DNA from 3 places in the Streptococcus salivarius genome. Region 1 is predicted to be linked to each of the others. Evidence: predicted binding sites of a transcription regulator. Region 1 holds the regulator's gene; each other region holds the start of a gene.
What was found. Region 1 encodes Rex, which represses fermentation and respiration genes when NADH is low (regulators of the CRP and FNR family bind a similar motif). Its sites were predicted from a motif close to TTGTGAANTANTTCACAA; they were not measured.

Region 1 (8,515 bases):
AACTACTACATTGACACTCCTCAGAGTGACATGAGAAATAAAAAACTCTCCTTGCGTATCAGGACGCTTCCCACTCATGGTGAGCTGACCTTGAAGATCCCTGAAAAAGTCGGAAACATGGAGTACAACGTTACCATGGATTGTTCGGATGCTAAGGCTTTGACTAAGTCGTTGGACTTTCCTGATTGTCAGATCAAATCCATTCTTCTGGAACGTGGGGTTAAACTTGAGGACCTAACCATCCTCGGGCATTTGACCACTACCCGTCGCGAGTATCAGACCAACATCGGCCTCATGGCCCTCGATGTCAATGTCTATGCTGATAAGAAAGATTACGAGCTTGAGCTAGAAGTTTCAGATGCTGAAAAAGGTAAAGACGACTTTGATGCTTTCCTTAAAGAAAATAATATTGACTTTAAGTATGCCAAGAGTAAGGTCGCACGCTTTGTAGCTACCCTCAAACGAGACAAAGACTAAAAGTTAGACAAGGAGTTAGCTCCTTGTCTTTTTATGTTTAAACACATGCAGCGTTAAATACTACAAGCATTTTATCTCATAAATGACCTCCAGAGGTCTAAAAACGCATACAAAGGAATTTTATCTAGCAAAGGTTCGGTATTTTTCACCAATATCATACTTTGATGGCTGAAATTTCTGCTTCTTTTTGCTAAAATAGAACTATCTGTAGTTTTATTACAATAGCCCTAACTGGGCTTAGCATCTTATCTTTTTAAAGGAGTCACCATCGTCATGGTACATCAAAAAGCAAACCCACAATTGAAATTGTTCTCGCTCAGCTCAAACCCAGAAATTGCTGAAAAAATTGCTGAGGCTACTGGATTGCCACTTGGTAAAGTATCTTCACGTCAATTTTCTGACGGTGAAATCATGATCAACATTGAAGAGTCTGTTCGTGGGGACGATATTTATATCATCCAATCTACAAGCAACCCTGTTAACGACCACCTTTGGGAATTGCTCATCATGATTGATGCCTGCAAACGTGCCAGTGCTAACTCTGTCAACGTGGTTATGCCTTACTTTGGTTATGCACGTCAAGACCGTATCGCTGCTTCACGTGAACCAATCACTGCTAAATTGATTGCCAATATGCTGGTTAAAGCTGGTGTCAATCGTGTCTTGACACTTGACCTTCACGCTGTCCAAGTTCAAGGTTTCTTCGATATCCCAGTAGATAACCTCTTCACAATGCCATTGTTTGCTGAATACTACAACGAAAAAGGATTCACAGGAAGTGATGTTGTCGTTGTTAGCCCTAAAAACTCAGGTGTTAAACGTGCTCGTAGCTTGGCGGAATACCTTGATGCACCAATCGCTATCATTGACTACGCTCAAGATGATTCAGAACGCGAAGAAGGCTACATCATCGGTGAGGTTGAAGGAAAAACAGCAATTTTGGTTGATGATATCCTTAATACTGGTAAAACATTTGCTGAAGCAGCTAAAATCCTTGAACGTGGTGGCGTTAAAGACATCTATGCAGTTGCTAGTCACGGTCTCTTTGCAGGAGGTGCTGCCGAAGTCCTCAACGCTGCTCCAATCAAAGAAATCTTGGTAACAGATTCAGTTGCGACTAAAGAAAAAGTGCCTACAAACGTTAAATACATTTCAGCAAGTGAGCTAATCGCTAACGCTACTACTCGTATCTTCGAACGTCAACCACTTAGTCCACTCTTTGCATATACAGCACACGAGGACTAAGCTATGGTTTATTTGGACAATGCAGCAACAACTCCTTTAAATACTGCTGCTATTTCAGCTATGACACATGTCATGACTGAAACCTTTGGAAATCCATCCAGCCTCCATGCTTATGGTCGTCAAGCTTCCAAGGAACTTCGTGAAGCCCGTGAAGAAATGGCCAAACAATTTGAAGTCCCTGCTCGTAAGCTCATTTTCACTTCTGGGGGGACCGAAGGAAACAATACAGCTATCAAAGGTTACGCCCTAGCCAATCAAGCTAAAGGTAAGCACCTGATTACAACTGCTATTGAACACCACTCTGTCCTTCACACCATGACCTACTTGGAAGAGCGTTTTGGTTTTGAAGTAACCTATATTCAACCAGAAAATCAAGTCATTACTGCCCAACAAATCGCTGAGGCCTTACGTGACGATACTATTCTAGTTTCTGTTATGTATGCCAATAACGAGACCGGCCAATTGCTTCCTATCAAAGAAATTGGTGACTTGCTTGCCAATCACCCAGCTGCCTTCCACGTCGATGCCGTTCAGGTAGCAGGAAAACTTCCTATTCATCCAGAGGAACTTGGAGCCGATTTTCTCTCTATTAGTGCCCATAAATTCCATGGACCTAAAGGTGTCGGCCTGCTCTATCATAACGATTTGCATTTTGACAACCTTCTCCATGGTGGTGAGCAAGAGGAAAAACGTCGTGCCAGTACTGAAAATCTGGTCGGTATTGCAGGTATGACCGCTGCTTATAAGAATGCTAGCGAGAATTACCAAGCCAATTACCAGCATGTTGAAAAGATTCGTCAGGCCTTTCTAGATACCCTTACCGTTCCTTATGAAATTAATGGTGGAGGATCTAGTCTACCTCACGTCATCAACATCAGTTTTCCTGGTAAGGAAAATGGCCCTCTCTTAACCTTGTTAGACCTAGCTGGCTTTGCCGTCTCAACGGGTTCTGCTTGTACTGCTGGAACTGTTGACCCTAGCCACGTCATCCAGGCCCTCTATGGCAAGGATTCTGACAAGCTAAAAACAGCTATCCGCATTAGTTTATCAGAGGAAAATACTGCTGAAGAACTCCAAGCCCTAGCAGAAAAACTTAATCAAATCATAGGAGACCAACATGGCATTTGAAAAAAGCATTCATTTGACTGACTGTAAATACCGTTACACCATCAGTCCTAATGTCAAAAAATTCACCCTACGTGATACGACTTTTGTGCAAAATAAAATTGGAAACTACGAGTTGCACCGCCTTCTCGAAAAAGTGCCTAACTCAGGCGAAGGTTTCCCACTTAAAATCACTATTAACAAAGACTTGACTGGTTTCAAATTGTCAATTACAGATAAATCTGGTCTTCGTAACGTTAATATCTTTAAAAATGAAGATCATCACATCTTGCAAGAGAAATTCTATTTCTTGATGCAGAGTTTGGTTGACCGTAACGTTTTCGAACAAGAAGAAGTCTAAACTTCTTTCTTACTACATAGAAATAGCCTATCCTTGTGATAGGTTTTTTATATCGCCTCTTCTACACTATTTTGTTGCAATCTTCACAAACTTTTCTTAAAATATAAGAGAATCATACTAATTGAAGAAAGGAAAGCGATCAATGACATTTGAGAAAAACATCCCAAACGCCACTGCCAAACGTCTCTCTCTCTACTATCGTATTTTCAAGCGATTCCATCGTGAAAATATCGAGAAAGCAAGCTCTAAACAAATTGCTGAAGCGATTGGGATTGACCCTGCCACTGTTCGTCGAGACTTCTCCTACTTTGGTGAGCTAGGTCGTCGTGGCTTTGGTTATGACGTGAACAAACTAATGACATTTTTCGCTGAACTCCTTAATGACAATGCGACTACCAAGGTACTTCTCGTAGGTGTTGGGAATGTCGGGCGTGCCCTCCTCCACTACCGTTTTCAAGAGCGTAACCGCATGCAGCTGGTCATGGCTTTTGATACAGACGATAACGAACTGGTTGGAACTCAAACTGAGGACAATATTCCTATCTATGGGATTTCCCAAATTAAGGACAAGATTGCTCAAGAAGATATCAAAACAGCCATCCTGACAGTGCCATCAGTTAAGGCTCAGGAGGTGGCTGATCTTTTGGTTGATGCTGGAATTAAAGGCATCCTCTGCTTCTCTCCAGTCAACCTCAATCTTCCACGCCACGTGGTGGTCCAATACGTAGACCTGACTAGCGAATTACAAACCCTACTCTATTTCATGAAAGAAGAAGAAAAATCAAGGAGGAACAATGACTAAACCAATTATCGGAATCACAGCCAATGTAAGGCCTAATCCAGCCCATGAAGACATCAACTGGTCCTATGCCCCATCTGGCTTTGTAGAAGGAGTTCAAAGAGCCGGTGGCCTAGCAATCCTACTACCCGTATCCGATCCATCGGAAGCCAAGACCTATATCTCCATGATTGACAAGCTCATCCTTATCGGTGGGCAAAACGTTGACCCTAAATTCTACAACGAAAAGAACCATGCCAGTGAAGATGACTTCTTCCTCGAACGTGATATCTTTGAAATGGCACTTATCGAAGAAGCCACTAAGCAAAAGAAACCCATTTTTTCAATCTGTCGTGGAACTCAACTCATGAACGTCGCACTAGGTGGTAGTCTCCACCAAGACATCGAGAATCACTGGCAGGACAAGCCTTCTGATTACCTCTACCATGAGATGATTGTTGAAGAGGACAGTAAGTTGGCAGAAATTTACGGACGTGAAACCTCTATCAACTCCTTCCACCATCAAAGTATTAAACACTTGGCCTCTGACCTCCGTGTCATTGCGCGTGATCCTGAGGACAACACTGTCGAAGCCGTTGAGTCAAATACACCAGACCTTCGCTTCCTTGGTGTCCAGTGGCACCCAGAGCTTCTCCTAGACAAACGTGAAGAAGACCTCAAACTCTTTCAATACGTTGTTAACGAACTTTAAAAGCAACTGAGACTGCACTCAGTTGCTTTTCTCTTGTCTTTATCACATCGCCTCAATCTAAAGCTCAAAATCCTCCCTCTCCTCACGAAAAGAATAATAGGTCGATTTGCCAACAATCAGATGATCAAGCAGACAAATCCCCAAATCATCGCAAGACCGCTTAATCTTTTGCGTAAAATCAATATCATTTCGACTCGGATAGGCCTCACCCGATGGATGATTGTGAACCACAATCAGGGACGTTGCCATCAGATGACAAGCATAATGCAAAATCTCACGTGGCTCAGCAATCGAACGACGAACACCACCAATAAAGACCGTCTTCTGCTGAATAACACGATTCTGCGTATCCAAGTAGATAGCCACCAGATGCTCCTGAGGCTTGTCCCCAATATCCAACATCATACGACGGGCTACTTGCTGACTGGACATAATCTGCTCGGAACGAGCCAACTCGGCCTTCTCAATCCGCTTAGCCAACTCCACCATAGCCTTCAGCTCAATAGACTTCACACGCCCAATACCAGGAATCTTCTGAAGCTCATTCAAAGACAAACGAGACAAATCCGCCAAACTCGTCATCCCTTTCAAAATACGATTAGCCATAGATAAGACCGACTCAGACTTGGTCCCTGTCCGCAGCACTATCGCCAACAGCTCCTGGTCCGATAAAACCTCTGCTCCCTTCTGTAAGAGTCGCTCACGAGGCAAAAGCCCCGCCTCCTCAGATACAATACTATACATAAGAAAAAACCTCCTACTTACCTATTCGTAAGTGGGAGGGGGAAGTTAATTCAAATATTCAAAGATTCTATTATTATCATTATCCTGATAAATCTCTGTAAATGACGAACCAAATTCTTTATTTAAGTCTCTAGTTGTCAAAATATATTTTACATTTAAGTCTTTTAACTCATTTATATTTAAGTTAATATTTACATTATCGGGAACTGGTGTAGTCATAGATGTGTTCTCGTTCGTTAATGAATATTTTAAGTGTGCATATCTATTCCATACATCTTCATATTGATTTTGCTTATCAATTTTAGTCATAAGTTGTCTATCGGGATAAAATCTAACACCATCTATACTTTTAGCACCAAACATTTGAACAAAGTGATAGAGATTTGTAGAATCAGACATCCAAATCGCATTAGGATTTTTTCCTACAATGCTTTCAACTTCATGAGATAGTAATTTATTTTCAATAGCACCTATGCCATGTGTAACCGGATTAATAGTCAATCCACCCACAATTATAATGGCTAACATAATAGGATAGAATACTCGTTTTTTTCTATAAAGAATACAAATAAAAGCAATTAACATAATCACAATTAAAATAACAGATGTAAACCTTCCTAAATAATTCTTATAGATATCATCTGTTAGTCCTCTGTATAAGTAAAGTATCGTGACAGTGAATAAAGATGGTAAAATTTTAGTTAAATTTACTCTCTCTAATTTATCCCATATAAAGGATATAAACCATATCGAAGCAAAAACTGCAATTACTGACATCGATTGCCACGACCTCGAAAATGGTACATAGCTAAACAAAGTCAATTTAGATAGTACCGTTGGTATACCAACTATACTATAAAGCATCAGCATTAGTGAATAAACTACTAAGACAATCCCAAAGATATTTTTATTTATATCTTTCCTCTTAATAACAAAAGGCAAGATCAGAAGTATATAAAGCAAGAAATTAAATGAACTTGATAGTTCAACTTGGTTACTCACTTGAGGTGCCTTAAATGGCAGAACAATATTATATAAGAAATCACTTAAATTTTTCCAAGTATATTCCCCACCAACGGAAATTCTTTTTCCTGGGTATACTGTATGAAGAGTTGCTGATATTGCATCCCAACTTTGATAAATAGTTATTGCATCTATCATAAGCGAAACAAATAAAGTTAATTCAATAACAATCACGTCAAATAGTTTAACTTTTTTATTTCTTAATGCCTTGAAAAACTGTATTACTGTAAATAATAGAATAATATAAGCAAAGGGGACTTGGAATGCTGGATATATAATTAACGGGAACCCAATAAGAGCAACTATCAAATTTATTGCCATTAATATTTTGAACACTTTCTTTTCAGAGTTAAAATAATGATATATAGACACCATTATCAATAATGAAAAGAATACCACATCGCCAAGATGTTGCATAAACCACCATTGTACTGTTGGTGTGAAAGTTATCCAAAAACTTGATACAGCTGATAATAGCTTACGCTTAGAGGTTAAAATCATAGCAAATTCATAAGCTAATAGTAGCATTGCTATAATTTTAAAACTCCAATACCAAGATAACCCTCTAGACGCTCCTAAGAAAAGAAATCCCCAGTTAAATGGTTTCCCTATCGTTGAAATGTGCCAGGATGAAACGTTATAAGCCATCATCATATTCTGACCTGAAACTTGATAGGATTGATTTGTAAAATGATTTCCTGTTTTTACCTGAGATAAGTAAAAAGGTGTTTGAACTAACCATTCATCAGATCTGATTGGTCTAGGACTACCTATAATAGTATCATCCGTACGATCTAGCGATGGAACCCATAACTTTAATTTTTGAAAACCTTGATAATCATCAACCGTCTTTGTTTCAGACTGGACACCTGAAACGGTTTCTCTAACACCAAAGTTATTCCAATTAGCAATTGAACTACCATTAAGATTTAAACTTACTGAACAAAAAAGAGCAAAGAGGGCAATTACGTAACGCCACTTAATAAAAGATATCCCAAAACTACGAACTTTTTCCATAAAATTATTTTCCATTTCTAGAGTTGATTAAAAAGAATTAACCAGTAAGAAATCGCTGGTAAAATTGCCAATAACGAAATTATAGTCAGGTACAATCCAGATGATATTTTTCGTTTAGGAATTATGCTTAATAAAATGAAGTAAATCGGGATAAAATATCGTTCTTGAACTCCATCAATGGTATGACTACCAATTTCCGAGAACTGTAAGTAAAGTATGATAAATACCGAAACAATAAAAGCAAAAGAGATTAAATATTTTGAAATCTCAAACAACTTAAAATAAATATTTCTTGGTGCTTTTAGATAGTTTTGACTATTGTATTTAGTAAATACTGATAACACCAGTGCTGTAGCACTTAAGTATGTAAACAACTTTGGAATTGCATAAACAGCTAAATCATTCGTATATCCAATGGTATATACAAAAAAATTATAGCCCAATAATGTACGAGCAAGTAAGGTTAAAAAACTTGGGATATCTGATAAGATAAAACTCAACTGCTTGAACGTATCTACATTTCTACCAAAATAGGCACCTGTATTAATGTTCTTAACAATCAATACCCACCATACAGTTACCAAAAAACTAAGACCAAAAAGAAATAATAAATAAAAATATGCCTTATGTTCAAAATTTGATCTTTTTCTCAGTAAAAATGCAAGCGGTAATAGCAAAAATAAATATAGGAATATTGGAATTTTCCCCATTGATAATAATACCGTTACAATTGAGACAGCTAGTACATCATTCAAAGTAATGTTTTTTCCTTGCTTTAAAGAATAAACCACTCTCAATATTACAGCAAAGAATAAAGCTGAGATTGCAACCATATAACCATCGGCAGAAATATTCGTCCAACTAACTATTACAGTCGGAATAGTAGAAATAAATGCTAAAGTAAACTTCCCAACTGGTGTAATTTTAATAGCTAATATAAACAAAAGAAAATAGGTTAAGAAACCAATAAGTCTCATTAACAAATATTCTGTAACAGGCTTTATTCCAATAATTTTTGACAAATAAGCTGTAAAAACATATGGTAAGTAAGAAA
Region 2 (8,515 bases), 870 kb from region 1:
TTCTTTATCGCTGATATTGATAGGCCCTGGGTCTACCTTTGAAAGTTGTCCAATAAGTTCCTGGAGCATCTCTTTACCAGTCATTTCGATATAAGGTTTATCAATGATTTCCCCGTGACGACGAGGGTAGAGGAAGTATCCCCAAAGAACCGTTTCGTTTGGTTTTTGACTAGTGAAGTGAGGTTGGTGATGGACAACGATTGACATGGTTACATCTTTTTGACCGAGTGGTGTCACTGGTTCTGTAGAAATAAAGGAATTAAGGGCGTTGCCTGGTTCCTGAGTGGTAATACGAGCAATTTCGTTCAAGAAGAGATGATTTTTAGTAGTGAGAGTGAAACTTACCCATTCACTGGCATCACGATCAGCGAAGAATTTATCAGGATTACCAAGGTTATAAAAATGATCTGATGCCTTTTTCCAAAGACTTGAAGCAGCACCATAATCCATGTTTTCTGCAGCCGGAGTGTTGAAATCACCTAGTGTTGCAGAGTCAGTAATCGAACCGTTTGTAAAGATGACTGCTGTATCGTTATCCACTGGGACGAACTCATTTTCATCAGTTTTAGTATTGACCATGTGAAGACCAGTAACAGTAATTTCGTCTTGCATCTTGCTGTCCTTGAATTTCCAGTCAACAACACGACGATTAAGGACTATGTGACAGCCCTCTTTTTCCAAGTAATTAATCAAAGGCTTCATGATGCTTTCGTATTGATTATAGCGTGTACGGTTAACACCAACTAAATGCTCAATCTGAGTGAATTCATAAATCATTTGGTGCATGTAACGACGAAGCTCTTGTGCAGAACTGCGAGTCCTAAAAGCGAATGTCGTTTCCCACATAAACCAAAAGTTACTTTCGAAAAACTCAGTATTGTCTTTGAAATAGTCAGCAATCGTGATGTTATCTAGTTTTTCTTCTTGTGAATCAGGCATCATAATTAACTGCGTAAGGAGCTTACGACTTTTATTATTCAAACCAAGCTTACCACCATCAACGATACCTTGTCCGCCTGTTAAGAGACGAGCCTTGTCATAGGTTGGGTGTGCGGCATCAAATTGGCGAGTATCCTCAGCAGCTGTAAGACATGGTTCTGTCATTGAAGGAACCCGATCAAGCAAATCCATCAAGTCAACATAGGTACGGTAGTTAAGCATACGACCACCGCGAGCAATATAACCCTTTTGATTTTCCATCGGATGATTTTTATTCCAATAGTCATCCTTAACATCTTGGGTAGGGGAACCGTCGTTTGATCCGTAATTATCAAGAGCGTAGAAAGTGATTTGGTCTCCTGACCATTTACCTTCTTGAATGAGGTAAACAGCGGCAGCCATATTTGATAAACCAGCACCGATCATAATTGCTTTTTTCTTTTGCATGATAGTTCTCCTCCTTAATCCAACGTAGAATCAAATTCATCATATAAGGCACTATCGTCCTTGAAGAATTCAGATTTGTGGGCAAGGAATAAGACACTAGCTAGGACGCTAAGTGTGATTCCAAGACTAGTTTTGAAAAACACTTTTTTCATAATAATACCTTCTTTCAAATTCAGTTTGTATTATAGTCCTATCCATAATTATTAACAACTGTTAATGTAAGGTTTTGTACAGTTTGGTAGAAACTGTTTAAGAAGCTAAGAAAAAACAAGCATCACTAGGATGCTTGTTTCTTGTTATATGCTTAGATTTATCCCCAAGCGTCGTCCATTGAAAGAACTTCGTGGAAGACACGTTGTGTCAATTCAGTTTTTTGTTCTGGAGTGAGGTATTTAGTGTTTACACAGTATCCAGAGATACGTACGATAACATCTTCACCGCTCATGATCTTTTCGTAAACATCTGACAAGTCCATAACGTTCAAGTTAACGTGTTGTCCACCGTTTTCGAAGTATCCGTCAAGGATAGTTACGAGGTTGTCAACTTGTTCGTCGTGAGTCTTACCAAGGGCACGAGGTGATACTTGAGTAGTAAGTGAGATACCGTCAGCTGCATAACCGAAGTCAAGGCTTGCAAGTGAGTTCAAGTTTTGCAACCATCCACCTTTAGCTTTGTTAGATGGGTTAGCACCTGGTGAGAAGAATTCCAATTTAGACAAGTTCACTGAACCATCTTCGTTGAGGTATACCCCTTTGTGAACTGGAGAGTTACCAGTTTGTTTAGAGTAAGCAACGTTAGAAGTGATTGTAAGAAGTGAAACTGTAGCTTCTGCATCTTTGTAGAGTTTGTGGCTACGAAGACGAGTAGTGTAAGCTTCAATCAACCATTCTGCCAATTCGTTTGAACGTGGGTCATCTTCACCCCAACGTGGGTATTCACCGATTGTTTCGTAGTCGTAGATGTAGCCATCTTCGTCACGGATCGGTTTAACTGTAGCGTATTTGATTGCTGACAATGTATCAACAGTATTTGCGAAACCACAGATACCAAATCCCATGTTAGCACGTTGTTTAGTTGGCAAGAAGGCCATTTGAACAGCTTCGTAGTTGTACTTATCAGTCATGTAGTGGATGATGTTAAGGGCATCTACGTAAGTGTCAGTCAACCAGTCAAGAGATTTTTCAAAGTTAGCTTTAACAGTGTCAAAGTCAAGAACTTCATCACGGACTGGTTCGATGTCAAATACTTTATAGTCTTTATGAACATCGTCGTAACCACCGTTCAAACCAGTAAGAAGGGCTTTAAGCACGTTAACACGAGCACCGAAGTATTGGATGTTGTGACGTTGTTCTTCGTTTTCTGGGTCAAGTGGTGATACACAACATGAGATACAGCTCATTTCACCGTATCCGTCTTTAGCCATAGTAGTTACACCTTCGTATTGGATAGAAGAGTGTTTGTGGCTCATGTGCATACAGTAGCGACGGAATGAGTAAGGCAATTTGTCAGTCCAAAGAACTGTCAAGTTTGGTTCTGGAGAGTTACCGATGTTGTCAAGAGTGTTCAAGAAACGGTAGTCCATCTTGGTAACACGGTGACGTCCGTCAGCACCCATACCAGCCATAGAAGTTGTGATGAATGTTGGGTCACCTGAGTACAATTGGTCGTAAGCTTTTGTACGAGCAAACTTAACTGTACGAAGTTTCATAACGAAATCATCAACGAATTCTTGGATTTCTGATTCAGTGTAAGTACCACGAGCAAGGTCACGTTCTGCGTATACGTCAAGGACGATTGGCACACGACCAAGTGAAGTAGCGGCACCGTTGATTACACGACATACTGCCATGAAGGCGATGTTTGTCCATTGGATAGCTTCTTTAGTATCGAAGGCTGGACGACGAACATCTACACCGTAAAGGTCACCAAGGCGAACAACGTCTTGAAGTGCTTGGTATTGAAGGTTAACTTCTTCACGAAGACGGATAGTTTCTTCGTCGATTTCTTTGATAGCATTCCAGTCGTTAACTTTTTCTTGCATCAAGTAGTCAGCACCGTAAAGGGCAAGACGAGCGTAAACCCCGATGATACGTCCACGTGAGTAAGCATCTGGAAGACCAGTAACTGTGTGAGCGTGACGTGCACGACGGATGTTTGAAGTGTAAGCACGGAAGATACCATCGTTAACTGTAGTCACGTATTTTGTGAAAATTTCGTGTACAGCTGGGTCTGGTTCATAACCGTGTTCTTTCAAAGCAGTTTCCGCCATACGGATACCACCTTTAGGCATGAAGTTCAATTTGAAGAGCTCATCATTTTGGATACCATAGATAAGTTCATCTTCTTTTGAAATGTATCCTGCGTCAATGTCAGCGATTGAAGTTGGACGAGTATCCATTGGGAAGCGTCCTTCAGCTTCATAGCCTGCTTTAGTTTCATCTACGATTTTTTTAATTTTTAGAGAGCGTTCAGTTGGTCCTGCAAGGAAGCTTTCGTCACCATCATAAGGTGTGTAGTTTGCTTGAACGAAACGTGAAACGCTAGCTTTTTCTTTCCAGTCAGTTCCTTTAAAGCCTTCCCACGCTTTTTCAAAAACATCTGTGTTAGTTTTAACCGTTGCCATAGTTTGGATCTCCTATAATTCTAGTAACAAAATCATCTGTTACATTCTCTAGAAGTATTCTATCACACAGTAACCGCTTACACAACTTTAAAACTGCGTTTTTAGAGACATTCTTTTATAATACAGTTTCGAAAACGACAAATCTGTATTATAAATTTCTGTTTTTTGATAGATTTTGGTATCATAAGGGGAGAATGCTTTGTAGTCCCAAAGTTTTATGTGAAAAGCTTTACAATGAGATAAATCTGAGAAAGGAGGCAGGGAGCCATGTTAGAGTTTCCTCTAATAAATGATACCAGTCGGAAAATCATCCATATTGACATGGACGCCTTTTTTGCTCAGGTCGAGATGAGGGATGACCCCAGTCTTAAGGACAAACCGGTTATTATCGGTCACGATCCTAGAAAAACTGGGGGACGTGGTGTGGTATCAACCTGTAATTACGAGGCTAGAAAATATGGTGTCCATTCAGCCATGTCTTCTAAGGAAGCCTATGAACGTTGTCCTAATGCTGTCTTTATCTCAGGAAATTATAGCCATTACCGAGAGGTAGGGATGCAAATTCGTGAGATTTTTAAACGCTACACCGACTTGGTAGAGCCTATGTCTATCGACGAAGCCTATCTTGATGTGACGATAAATAAGCTTGGTATCAAATCGGCGGTTAAGGTAGCCAAACTTATCCAGTATGATATCTGGCAGGAACTTCACCTGACTTGTTCAGCAGGGGTTTCCTACAATAAATTTATCGCCAAACTAGCCTCTGATTTTCAAAAGCCTGCTGGTTTGACGGTGGTGCTTCCAGAGGAAGCTCAGGAATTTTTGGGAAAGCTACCTATTGAAAAGTTTCATGGGGTAGGTAAAAAGTCAGTTGAACGTCTTCATGACATGGAAATATACACCGGTGCCGATCTTCTGAAGATTCCTGAGATGACGCTGATTGATCGTTTTGGACGTTTTGGATTTGATCTCTTTCGAAAGGCTAGAGGGATTTCCAATAGTCCTGTTAGGCCCAATCGTGTCCGTAAATCTATTGGAAGTGAGCGAACCTACGGCAAACTTCTTTATAATGAAGATGACATCAAGGCTGAGTTGACTAAGAATGCTAGGCGGGTAGCTGAAAGTGCTCAGAAAAATAAAAAAGTCGGTCGAATTATTGTCATCAAGGTCCGTTATTCGGATTTCTCGACCTTAACCAAGCGTATGACCTTGGACAAATCGACTCAGGATTTCGACACCATCGAAAGGATTGCCCATACCATTTTTGATCAATTAGAGGAAAATAGCAGCGGTGTTCGCCTGCTCGGTGTGACGCTGACGGGTCTGGAAGATCAAGAAGGCAGGCAATTGGACCTAGATGATTTGGAGTCATTATAATAGTAGAGTTTTGATTTTTTCTTTTGGAAAGTGACTTTGAAGAATCATCAGACCTATGCTATCTTAAAGAGTAACTAAAAGAAATGAGGGAATAATATTAATGAAAAAAGTTCTTACCTATTTAGGACTGATTCTAGCAGCTTGCTTGGTTCTCGTAGCTTGTGCTTCCAATAAACCAGCTGAGAAGAAAAAAGCGACACCAACTCCGACAGAACGTGCCAAGGCTGATGCGACAGTTTTAATTGATACTATGCTTGGAAAATCTAGTAACGGTTTTTCAAAACTCTACGGTGAAAATTACGAAACCTGGACTGAAACGAATGTTTTTGAAAAACAAGTTGCAGATACTATCGAAGAAAAGGGGTATACACCGGAAGACAAGTATACGTTTAAATACATTGAAGGTTATGATGCCAAGACTCCAACCCAAGTGCTTTCTAAGTTCCTCAAGGTCCGTCGTAATATGATTGGTAAGATTCAGGACTATAAGCTGAAAGATGTCAAAGTTAAAGGAAATGAAGCGACAGTTACCTTTACTTCACGTTCTGTTAGTGCCTATGGTGCTGCAGCTGCTGTTCGTACTCTCCTTATGAGTCTCTATGACAACGATATTGACAAGTTGAAACAATGGAATCAAGCTGATAACAACGATGTGGAAAAAGGTAAAGCCAAAGATCTCACAACGAAATTCCTTTATGGTGAAAACTTTAACGGAGATTTGACACAATTTAAGGATATTGATAAAGAAATGGCCTATACACCTTTGACAGGTGCTGATAATCTAGAAAAGACCTTCAAGCTAACCAAAGATGATGGAGGCAACTGGACGATTTCTATAGAAGATTATAAAGAGCTTGCCGAAGCCTTGGTTGACCATGATGAATCAGGAAGCAGAGCCGTTTACGCTGAACGTATCCATAAGAATTTATCAGATTATCAACCTGAAGACAGTAGCGATTCAAGCAGTAAGTCATCAAGTAAGGGAAAATAGAGTTTTATTGCATTTGATGTTAAACATGTACGGAAAGCTTTTTTGGACGAGAAGAGTTGTCACACCAGTGGCAGCTCTTTTCTTATTGTTCGTTGTATCGATTCCCCTATAACCATTTTCTATCACCACTTAGGTTTTTATTATTAGACGACTAAGGATGAAGATGATAAACTGTTATCACTAACTATTAATGAAAGTATCGAGGATTATAGATATGAAAAAATGGCTTGCAGGTTTAGGGATTCTTGGCTTGTCAGTTTTGACTTTGGCAGCTTGTGGAAACAAGAGTGACAGTAAGGGATCTGGTGAAAAGCAGACGATTACTGTTGCGACGGACTCTGATACGGCACCTTTCACTTTCAAAAAAGGTGACGACTTCAAGGGTTATGATATTGATTTGGTCAAGGCTATTTTCAAGGATTCGGACAAATATGAGGTCAAGTTTGTAACGACACCTTTTGATTCCATCTTGACAGGGGTGGATTCTGGACGTTATCAGATTGCGGCTAACGACTTCAACTACAATGAAGAACGTGCTCAGAAATATGGTTTCTCAGATCCGATTTCACGTTCTAACTATGCCATCACTAGTGCTGAGGGTACCAAGTATACTAGCCTAGACGATTTGTCTGGTAAGACGACAGAGGTGCTTCCTGGCTCTAACTATGCTCAGTTGCTTGAAAATTGGAACCATGCCAATGCGGACAAGACACCAATTACTATCAACTATGCTTCTAGCTCAACGGGTCTTTCAACACGTATTCAACACATTCAAGAAGGAAAAATTGACTTTATCCTTTACGATGCGATTTCGTCTGAGTACATTGTCAAAGATCAAGGCTATAAGCTAGCTGTAAACAAGATTAAAGACGATATCGGTATGAAGACTGATGGTCTGGAATATCTTCTATTCTCAAATGATAAGCAAGGTAAGGAACTCAAGACATTTGTTAATAAGCGTATCAAAGAGCTTAAGAAGGATGGAACCCTTGCCAAACTCAGCAAGGAATACTTCGGTGGCGATTACGTCAGTGATTTGAAATAAGACTGTTAAAAGTTGAGACTGCTGTCTCAGCTTTGGATTTAACACAAAGCTTTCTTTTGAGGCTTTCCTGAGGTGATGACGGACGTCAGCGACCTTCGTCGAAGCTCCATGACTAAGTTTTGAGCCTAAGGTCTCAAAACTTCCGAACACCTGAAACTTTAAAGTTTCAGGTGTTTTTCTCACGCCGGAAAGCCTCGGTTTATGCTCACTTTGTTCGTTAAATAAGGAATTAGTTCAAATCTTTTTGGTCTTAACAAGGTATTATTATCAGTGATACGATTTTCTTATCACTATGATAAGAAAAGACTATTTCACAGACTTTCTGAGTCGTGCTAAAATGAATACTATAAAATTATGATAAGATATTTGAATGGTTAGCACTAGGCTAACCTACTTTTTTAGAAAGAAAGGGCGACATTGTGAAAAAGAGTATAGAAGCATTTAATCGGTCACCTTGGTATCTCCAAGTTATCATTGGCTTGGTTGGTTTGGCAGTAGCTGTTGCTTTAGCCATTCCCTTGTCTTGGCTAGTAGAAATTCTTTGGGGCTATGTTTTGCAACTGATTACGATTATCTTCAAATGGATTTCGTCTTGGATGCCAGCTGGTAAGCTCTTCTCGTGGAAGGCAGTCTTTGATGCTGTTCCTAAGATTGTGGAACGCTTGCCTTTGACTTTGGGATTGACCATTGCAGGTGCTTTCTTCGGTTTGATTTTGGCCCTTGTCTTTGCGGTCGTTAAGATCAATCGAGTACGTATCCTTTATCCAATTCAAGCAGTTTTTGTGAGCTTCTTGCGTGGGACACCAATCCTTGTACAACTCATGTTGACTTACTATGGAATACCACTCTTCCTTCGTTATTTGAATGGTGAATTTGGTTTGGATTGGAATATCAATGAGATTCCACCAGCTATCTTCGCGATTACGGCCTTTGCCTTTAACGAAGCAGCCTACATGAGTGAAACCATTCGTGCAGCGATTCAGGCCGTTGACGCTGGGGAAATCGAAGCTGCCCGTTCTCTTGGGATGACATCGGCACAGGTTTACCGTCGTGTTATTATTCCAAATGCGGCAGTTATTGCAACACCAAGTTT
Region 3 (8,515 bases), 640 kb from region 1:
TCATCTATTGCAGGTCTTCTATCAGTAACCTTTAACGTTACAGCGGCCTCTATTGGTATTGGTGGGTTGCCTGGTATTCTATCAATTCAACCTAAGTATATGATTCCATTTGCAGGAATTATGCTTGTTGCTATCATTGTACCTATGGTCTTGACTTTCTTCTTCCGCAAAGTGGGTCTCTTTACTAAGACAGAAGATGATACAGAACTTAAGGAAGAATTCGCAGCTCAAGAAGAAGCTGAATTTGCATCACATACTGCTACTCCAACGGCTCTTGCTGAATCAGCAGAGGTTGTTAGCCCACTTGCTGGCCAAGTTAAACCACTTAGCCAAGCCACAGATCCTGTCTTTTCATCAGGTGTAATGGGACAAGGTGTCGTCATCGAACCAAGTCAAGGGGAATTGGTTTCACCAGTGAATGGTACAGTGACAGTACTCTTCCCAACTAAGCACGCAGTAGGTATCGTTTCTGAAGAAGGTGTTGAAATGCTAATGCACATTGGTATGGATACGGTTAGCCTTGACGGAAAAGGTTTTGAGGCTCATGTTGAACAAGGTGATAAAGTTGTTGTTGGTCAACAATTGATTAGCTTTGATATGGATGTTATCAAAAAGGCTGGTTTGGTCACTGAGACTCCAGTTATCATTACAAATCAAGATGATTTCCAAGCAGATGTTGAAGGAGATCTTCCACGTGATATTAAACGTGGTGATGTTCTCATGATTGCTCATCGAACAAAATAAGCTAAGGGGTGGAGACGTTACGGTTCCACCTCTTCATATAAAGAACAAAAGAGGAAAAATCACATGGCATTAGATAAAACAAAGGTTGTATACCAAATTTATCCAAAATCATATAAGGACACTACAGGAAATGGAATTGGTGATTTCAGAGGAATCATTGAAAAGATTCCTTATCTAGCAGAGTTGGGCGTGGATATGGTTTGGCTCAATCCTTTCTATCCAAGCCCACAACGTGACAATGGTTACGATATTTCAGACTATACAGCCGTTAATCCTGTCTTTGGGGATATGGCTGACTTTGAAGAAATGGTCCGTGTAGCTAAAGAGCACAAGATTGACTTCATGCTAGACATGGTGCTTAACCATTGCTCAACGGAGCATGAGTGGTTCCAAAAGGCTCTTGCTGGAGATAAGTACTACCAAGATTTCTTCTTCATTCAGGACCAACCAACTGATTGGTTGTCTAAATTTGGTGGTTCTGCCTGGGCTCCTTTTGGAGATACAGGAAAATACTATCTTCACCTCTTTGACGTGACACAGGCAGACCTCAATTGGCGCAATCCCAATGTCCGCAAGGAATTGTTCAAGGTGGTCAACTTCTGGCGGGACAAGGGTGTCAAAGGCTTCCGTTTTGATGTGATCAATTTGATTGGAAAAGACGAAGTCTTGGTGGATTGCCCTGAAAATGAAGGGAAGCCAGCTTATACGGATAAACCAATTGTCCATGACTATCTTCGTATGATGAATGAAGCGACCTTTGGTTCTGATGATAGCTTTATGACAGTTGGAGAGATGTCATCGACAACCATTGACAACTGTGTTTTGTATTCAGCACCGGAGCGCCACGAGTTGTCTATGGCCTTTAACTTCCATCATCTGAAAGTCGACTATGAAGATGGTCAAAAATGGACCATTACTCCATTTGATTTTGAAGAGCTCAAACGTCTCTATCATACCTGGGGCAAGGAAATGAGTGAACGAGGAGGTTGGAGTGCCCTCTTCTGGAATAACCATGACCAACCTCGTGCTCTTAATCGCTTTGTGGATATCAAGAACTTCCGCAATGAAGGAGCGACCATGCTCGCAGCCAGCATTCACTTGTCACGTGGAACGCCTTATATCTACATGGGCGAAGAGATTGGAATGATTGATCCAGACTATGATTCGATGGCAGATTATGTGGATGTCGAATCCATCAATGCCTACCAGATGCTTTTGGATCAAGGTCATTCTCCAGAGCAAGCCTTTAAGATTATCCAAGCTAAGTCACGAGATAATTCTCGTACGCCAATGCAATGGGATGCTTCTGAAAATGCAGGTTTTTCAACAGGCACTCCATGGTTGAAAGCCGGTAAATCTTACAAAGACATCAACGTTGAAAATGAAATCGATGGACCAATCTTTAAATTCTATAAAGAATTGATTCGCTTGCGCAAAGAAATGCCTATTATTTCAGAAGGTAGCTATCAGCCGGCACTTGAAGATAGTCAACAAGTCTACGCCTTTGAACGTCATTTAGATGGTCAAAAACTCTTGGTACTCAATAATTTTTATGGAAGTGAAGCAGAAGTGGCGATTCCAGCAGAATACCAGTCAGGGCGCGTGCTCTTGTCAAACTATGACGATGCAGAGCTTGCTGAAAAGGTAAGTCTTAAGCCTTATCAAACCCTAGCAATCTTAGTAAAATAAGCCAAACTTTCCTCAGTAAATGCTTTTACTGGGGAATTTTGTTATAATGAAAGCACTTTTAATGTTGATGGAGGAAGTGTAATGACACGCTTACAAGATGATTTTTATGATTACGTCAATGGAAAATGGGCGGAGACCGCTGTAATTCCTGATGATAAGCCTTCAACCGGTGGTTTTATGGATTTGGACCAAGATATCGAAAACTTGATGTTGGATATCACTGGAAAATGGCAACGAGGTGAAGAATTGCCCGAAGACAGTATTCTCCAAAACTTTGTCAAATACCATAAGATGGTGGCAGATTTTGATGCAAGAGAAGCAGCTGGTGTAGCGCCAGTCATGCCCTTGATCAATGAAATCAAGGCCTTGTCTTCTTTTGAAGACTATACCAGCAAGTTAGGCACCTATGAACTAGCTGGCAAACCAAATCTCTTGCCATTTAGCGTGTCACCAGACTTTATGAATGCTCAAATGAATGTCTTGTGGGGAGAAGCACCGGCTCTCATCTTGCCAGATACGACCTACTATGAAGAAGGTAACGAAAAAGGTCCAGAATTACTAGCTATCTGGCGCCAAATGATGGAAAAACTCTTGGCAAAATTTGATTTCTCAGAGGAAGAAATCAAAGATATCCTGGATAAGGTCATTGCAGGGGATGCAGAATTGGCCAAATATGTCTTGTCGAACGAAGAAAAATCAGAGTATAACAAACTCTACCATCCCTATGAGTGGGCGGATTTCAAGGCCTTGGTCCCAGAATTGCCACTCGATGCCTTCTTTACAGAAGTGATCGGACAAACTCCAGATAAAATCATCGTGCCAGAAGAGCGTTACTGGAAGGAATTCGCACCAACATTCTACTCAGCAGCCAACTGGGAGACCTTTCATGCTGCATTGAAACTCGGCGCAGCTCTTTCTTGGACTCTATTTTTGACTGAAGAAATCCGTGTCTTGGCTGGTGAATATAGTCGTACGATTGCAGGTGTTCCAGAACCTCGTTCCAAAGAAAAAGCAGCCTTGTCATTAGCAGAAGTACCATATAGCCAAGCGCTTGGACTATGGTATGCGGGAGAAAAATTCTCACCAGAAGCAAAAGCAGACGTAGAGCATAAAGTTGCAACTATGATTGAGGTTTACAAGGCTCGTCTAGAAAAAGCAGATTGGCTCGCCCCTGAGACTCGTGAAAAAGCCATTGTCAAACTCAATGTCATCACACCTCATATCGGTTACCCTGAAAAGTTACCAGAAACTTATGCCAAGAAGATTATCGACGAGAGCAAAACCTTGGTTGAAAATGCTCAAGCTCTCTACGAAATTTCAATTGCTCATAGCTGGAGTAAGTGGAACCAACCAGTTGATCGAAGTGAGTGGCATATGCCAGCAAATATGGTCAATGCCTACTATGATCCGCAACAAAACCAAATCGTCTTCCCAGCAGCAATTTTGCAGGCACCTTTCTATGATCTTCACCAATCGTCATCAGCTAACTACGGCGGAATCGGTGCAGTCATTGCCCATGAAATTTCACACGCCTTTGACACCAATGGAGCTTCCTTTGATGAGAATGGTAGCTTGAAGGACTGGTGGAAACCAGAAGATTACGAAGCCTTTACCGCTCGCACGCAAAAAGTCATCGATCAGTTTGAAGGCCAAGACTCTTACGGTGCTAAGATTAACGGGAAATTGACCGTCTCTGAAAACGTAGCGGATCTTGGAGGCATCGCTGCAGCCCTTGAGGCCGCTAAGAAAGAGGAGGATTTCTCAGCAGAAGAATTCTTCACCAACTTTGCTCGCATCTGGCGCATGAAAGCTCGGACAGAATATATGCAACTCCTTGCAAGTGTCGATGTCCACGCACCAGGAAAACTCCGTACTAATGTTCAACTACCAAACTTCGACGAATTCCACAAGGAATTTGACGTTAAAGAAGGCGACGGCATGTGGCGTGCCCCAGAAGATCGTGTGATTATTTGGTAATAATGATGAAATCTGTCCTAAAATGGATGGATTTCTTTATTTTTGTCGTTGTAAGGGTTTACAAAAATTGAATAAAGAGCTATAATAATATTGTTCAAAAGCTTGTGATTTTTTTAACAAGTGCTTAAAAGGAGTTTTATATGACTAAAGAAATTAAACAAACTAAAGATATTCAAACAGTAATTGATGAATTGGCAATAAAGGGGGTTGAAGCCCTCAATGAAATGGCTGACTTTACACAGGAGCAAGTGGACCACATTGTTCACCATGCAGCAATCGCAGCGCTTGATAAACACATGTATCTTGCAAAATTGGCTGTTGACGAAACAGGTCGTGGTATTTATGAAGACAAAGCTATAAAAAATATGTATGCTTCTGAATACATTTGGAATAGCATCAAAAATGACAAGACAGTCGGTGTTATTGCTGAAGATAAAGAGCAAGGTTTGGTCTCTATCGCTGAGCCGGTAGGTGTTATCTGTGGGGTAACTCCAACAACAAATCCAACATCTACTACTATTTTCAAAGCTTTGATTGCGTTGAAAACACGTAACTCAATTGTATTTGCCTTCCACCCATCAGCTCAAAAATCATCAGCAGAAGCTGCGCGCATTGTTCGTGATGCTGCTATTGAAGCTGGTGCACCTAAGAACTGTATTCAGTGGATTGAAGAGCCATCTATCGAAGCGACTGGTCTCTTGATGAACCATCCTAAGATTGCCACAGTACTTGCGACTGGTGGACCTGGTATGGTTAAAGCAGCTTACTCAACTGGTAAACCAGCACTTGGTGTAGGAGCTGGGAATGTACCTGCCTATATTGCGGCAGATGCTAAAGTTAAACGTGCTGTCAACGATATCATTCTTTCAAAGAGTTTTGACAATGGTATGATTTGTGCTTCTGAACAAGCAGCTATCGTTGATGCAGCTATTTATGACGAAGTTAAGGCTGAATTTGAAGCACATCAATGTGTCATCATTTCTAAAAAAGCCGACATTGCTAAATTGGAAAAAGTCGTTCTTAATGAAGCGCGTACAGCTGTAAATGGTGCCATTGTAGGTCACTCAGCTATTGAAATCGCTGAAAAAGCTGGTCTTAAAGTTCCTGCAGGTACAAAATTGCTTTTGGCAGAAATTCCAGATGCAACAATGGAACACCCACTTGCCTTGGAAAAATTGTCTCCAGTACTTGCCCTTATCAAATCTGATGGCGTTGAAGATGGATTCAAAAAAGCAGAAGGTATGCTCAATTTGGGTGGTCTCGGACACACAGCTGTTATCCACACTGAAAATGAAGAGCTCCAACTCCAATATGGTATTCGCATGAAAGCCTGCCGTGTCTTGGTAAATAGCCCATCAGCTGAAGGTGGTATCGGTAATATCTACAATAACATGATCCCATCATTGACTCTTGGTTGTGGCTCATACGGACACAACTCAATCTCTCACAATGTTAGTTCATTTGACCTTCTTAACGTAAAAACATTGTCAAAGCGTCGCAATAATATGCAATGGTTTCGCGTCCCACCAAAAATCTTCTTTGAAAAAGACTCAATAACATATCTGCGTCATATCAAAGCTAAACGTGTAATGTTGGTCTGTGATCCAGGTATGGTTCAGTTTGGCTACGCTGCCTTGGTTAAACGCCAACTGGAACTCAACCGTCACGATCCAATGATTGAAGTTTTCTCAGATGTTGAGCCTAACCCATCTACGAATACGGTTTATAAAGGCTTGGAACGCTTTGTAGACTTCCAACCAGATGTCATTATTGCCCTTGGTGGTGGTTCTGCAATGGATGCGGCTAAGGCTATGTGGATGTTCTTTGAACACCCAGATGTAAGCTTTTTCGGTGCTAAACAAAAATTCTTAGATATTCGTAAACGTACCTATAAGATTCCATATGCTGAAAAGACCACATTTATCTGTATCCCTACAACTTCAGGTACGGGTTCAGAAGTAACGTCATTTGCGGTTATCACTGATAGTGAAACTCATATCAAGTATCCATTGGCAGATTACGCTTTGACTCCGGATATTGCTATCGTCGACCCTGCTTTGGTTATGAGTGTACCTGCCAGCGTTACGGCAGATACAGGTATGGACGTTTTGACTCACGCTATTGAATCTTATGTATCAGTCATGGCTAGCGACTATACACGCGGACTTTCACTTCAAGCGATTAAACTTGTTTTTGAAAATCTTGAACATTCTTACCGTTTTGGTGATGAAGAATCACGTGAAAAAATGCATAATGCGTCAACAATGGCTGGTATGGCCTTTGCCAATGCCTTCCTTGGTATTAGTCACTCATTAGCACATAAGATTGGTCCAATGTACAATATTCCACACGGACGTACCAATGCAATTCTTCTACCTCACGTTATCCGCTACAATGGTCGTGATCCTCAAAAACACGCCATGTTCCCTAAATATGACTACTTCCGTGCAGACAAGGATTATGCTGATATTGCTCGTTTCATGGGATGGGGTACTGACAAACAATCAGATGCTGAATTGGTTGAACTTTTGGCACAAAAAGTATACGAATTAGGTATTGCCGTTGGTATTGACATGAACTGGAAGGGACAAGGTGTCACTAAGAAACTTCTTCAAGACACTGCCTATACTTTGGCCGAACATGCTTATGAAGACCAATGTACAACAGCTAATCCGAAAGAACCGCTTATTTCAGAATTGAAAGAAATTATCGAAATTGCCTTTGATTATAAAGGGTAAGTGATAGACTAAAGTAGCTCTATAAGGGCTACTTTTTTTGCCAGGAATCTTCTATATTAGAGTGTTTATCCAAATTAAAAATAAAGGACTTTCTTGAATAAGATAGAAAAACGCTTTAAGAATTGTTATAATAACCTTACAGCAAGATAAGGAGATTCCTATGACAAAAGAAGAAGGGCTTAGCTTGGGTGAAACAGCACACCCTCTTAAGCTTCATAAAATGGGACCATCGGGGGCTCTCATGGAAGGGAATAGAGCGACTAATAAGTTTAAAGAGTTTAATGCTGATAGGATGGTGAGTGTTCAATTCAATCCTAGTCAACAAGTAAAAGAATCAAAGGAGCCAGTAACCTCAAAGAATATTGTGGGGATGGTATCAGGTGTGATTGCAGCGATACTCACCATACTTTTGATTGTTTGTCTCGTGATGGGATACCGTTATCGAGCTGCAAGCATTGAGGGCGATTGGACAAGCCCAACCTTTAGTGAGAAAATGTTAGCCACTCTGAAAGACACTGCTACTACTAAGAATAAAGTTAGTAATGCTTTACCACAAGGTCAAAATCTTATCACCGATATCAATACAGCAATGAGTATTACTGACAATAAGGCTCACTTAAAAGTGAGCTTTGTTTACAATCGTAAAGGTCTTTATCAGGCTTACCAGAGTAGAGTTACTGAATTGAAAGGTCAGTACGGTGAGGAGTTCTCGGAGGTTTTTGATAGTTATTCATTGTCAGAAAAAGACTACTATAAACAGTTTGATGAGACAGTGAAGAAAGAACTTCCAAAGAGCTATACCTACGATGCCAAAACCGGTCGTGTCACAACAACTGCTTTTACGGGAGATATTAACCGTTGGGAGCAAACAATCACTGTGGATAAGGCTGGAGATTCAGATGCTTTTAAAAAAGGTGATGTCTTAGATTATACGCCTAACAATGAAGGCTTTACTATCAAGGCACACAGTGAATTCGGTGACATTAGTTTTACAAAAAATAAATAAAAAAGGAAATTAAAGGGGAATATAAATGACAAGAGCAGAATGGTTGGACTATTTTGAGACGGTAAACGGACGTAAGCCGAGTGTTCAGGAAATGGCGGATGCTTTGAAAGCTGGAGAGTTTGTTAATGAAGCACCAGCTAAAGCTGAAGATACAGCTACTACTGAACCTATTAAGGTTGAGGCAGAAATCGTCGAGACAAGCACTAGTCCTCTACCAACAGAAACGGCACCAGCGGTAACAACAACAGCACCTTCTATGGTTGCTTTTCCAGAAGGACAAGCAGCTATGGCAAATTTGGCTCCTAAAAAACCAATGGATCCCAAAAAGAAAAAACGCATCCTAGTCTCAGTTTTGTCAGCG

Region 2: the regulator Rex is predicted to act here: its motif matches at 4,227-4,244, upstream of pflB (formate C-acetyltransferase).
Region 3: the regulator Rex is predicted to act here: its motif matches at 4,513-4,530, upstream of adhE (bifunctional acetaldehyde-CoA/alcohol dehydrogenase).

What each region holds. Positions count from the first base shown of each region.
Region 1 covers NZ_CP015283.1:1,058,687-1,067,201, reverse strand. Annotated here, with positions in the region: gene V471_RS05490 (CYTH domain-containing protein) at 1-477, shown strand, start outside; gene V471_RS05485 (ribose-phosphate diphosphokinase) at 751-1,722, shown strand; gene V471_RS05480 (cysteine desulfurase family protein) at 1,726-2,850, shown strand; gene V471_RS05475 (DUF1831 domain-containing protein) at 2,840-3,187, shown strand; gene V471_RS05470 (redox-sensing transcriptional repressor Rex) at 3,330-3,989, shown strand; gene V471_RS05465 (gamma-glutamyl-gamma-aminobutyrate hydrolase family protein) at 3,982-4,677, shown strand; gene radC (RadC family protein) at 4,735-5,421, opposite strand; gene V471_RS05455 (DUF7657 domain-containing protein) at 5,467-7,461, opposite strand; gene V471_RS05450 (DUF2142 domain-containing protein) at 7,479-8,515, opposite strand, start outside.
Region 2 covers NZ_CP015283.1:186,660-195,174, reverse strand. Annotated here, with positions in the region: gene V471_RS00965 (oleate hydratase) at 1-1,386, opposite strand, end outside; gene V471_RS11030 (hypothetical protein) at 1,401-1,538, opposite strand; gene pflB (formate C-acetyltransferase) at 1,697-4,009, opposite strand; gene dinB (DNA polymerase IV) at 4,277-5,386, shown strand; gene V471_RS00950 (hypothetical protein) at 5,487-6,377, shown strand; gene V471_RS00945 (transporter substrate-binding domain-containing protein) at 6,592-7,422, shown strand; gene V471_RS00940 (amino acid ABC transporter permease) at 8,019-8,515, shown strand, end outside.
Region 3 covers NZ_CP015283.1:420,899-429,413, reverse strand. Annotated here, with positions in the region: gene treP (PTS system trehalose-specific EIIBC component) at 1-744, shown strand, start outside; gene treC (alpha,alpha-phosphotrehalase) at 808-2,433, shown strand; gene V471_RS02090 (M13 family metallopeptidase) at 2,515-4,410, shown strand; gene adhE (bifunctional acetaldehyde-CoA/alcohol dehydrogenase) at 4,551-7,148, shown strand; gene V471_RS02080 (hypothetical protein) at 7,309-8,154, shown strand; gene V471_RS02075 (hypothetical protein) at 8,180-8,515, shown strand, end outside.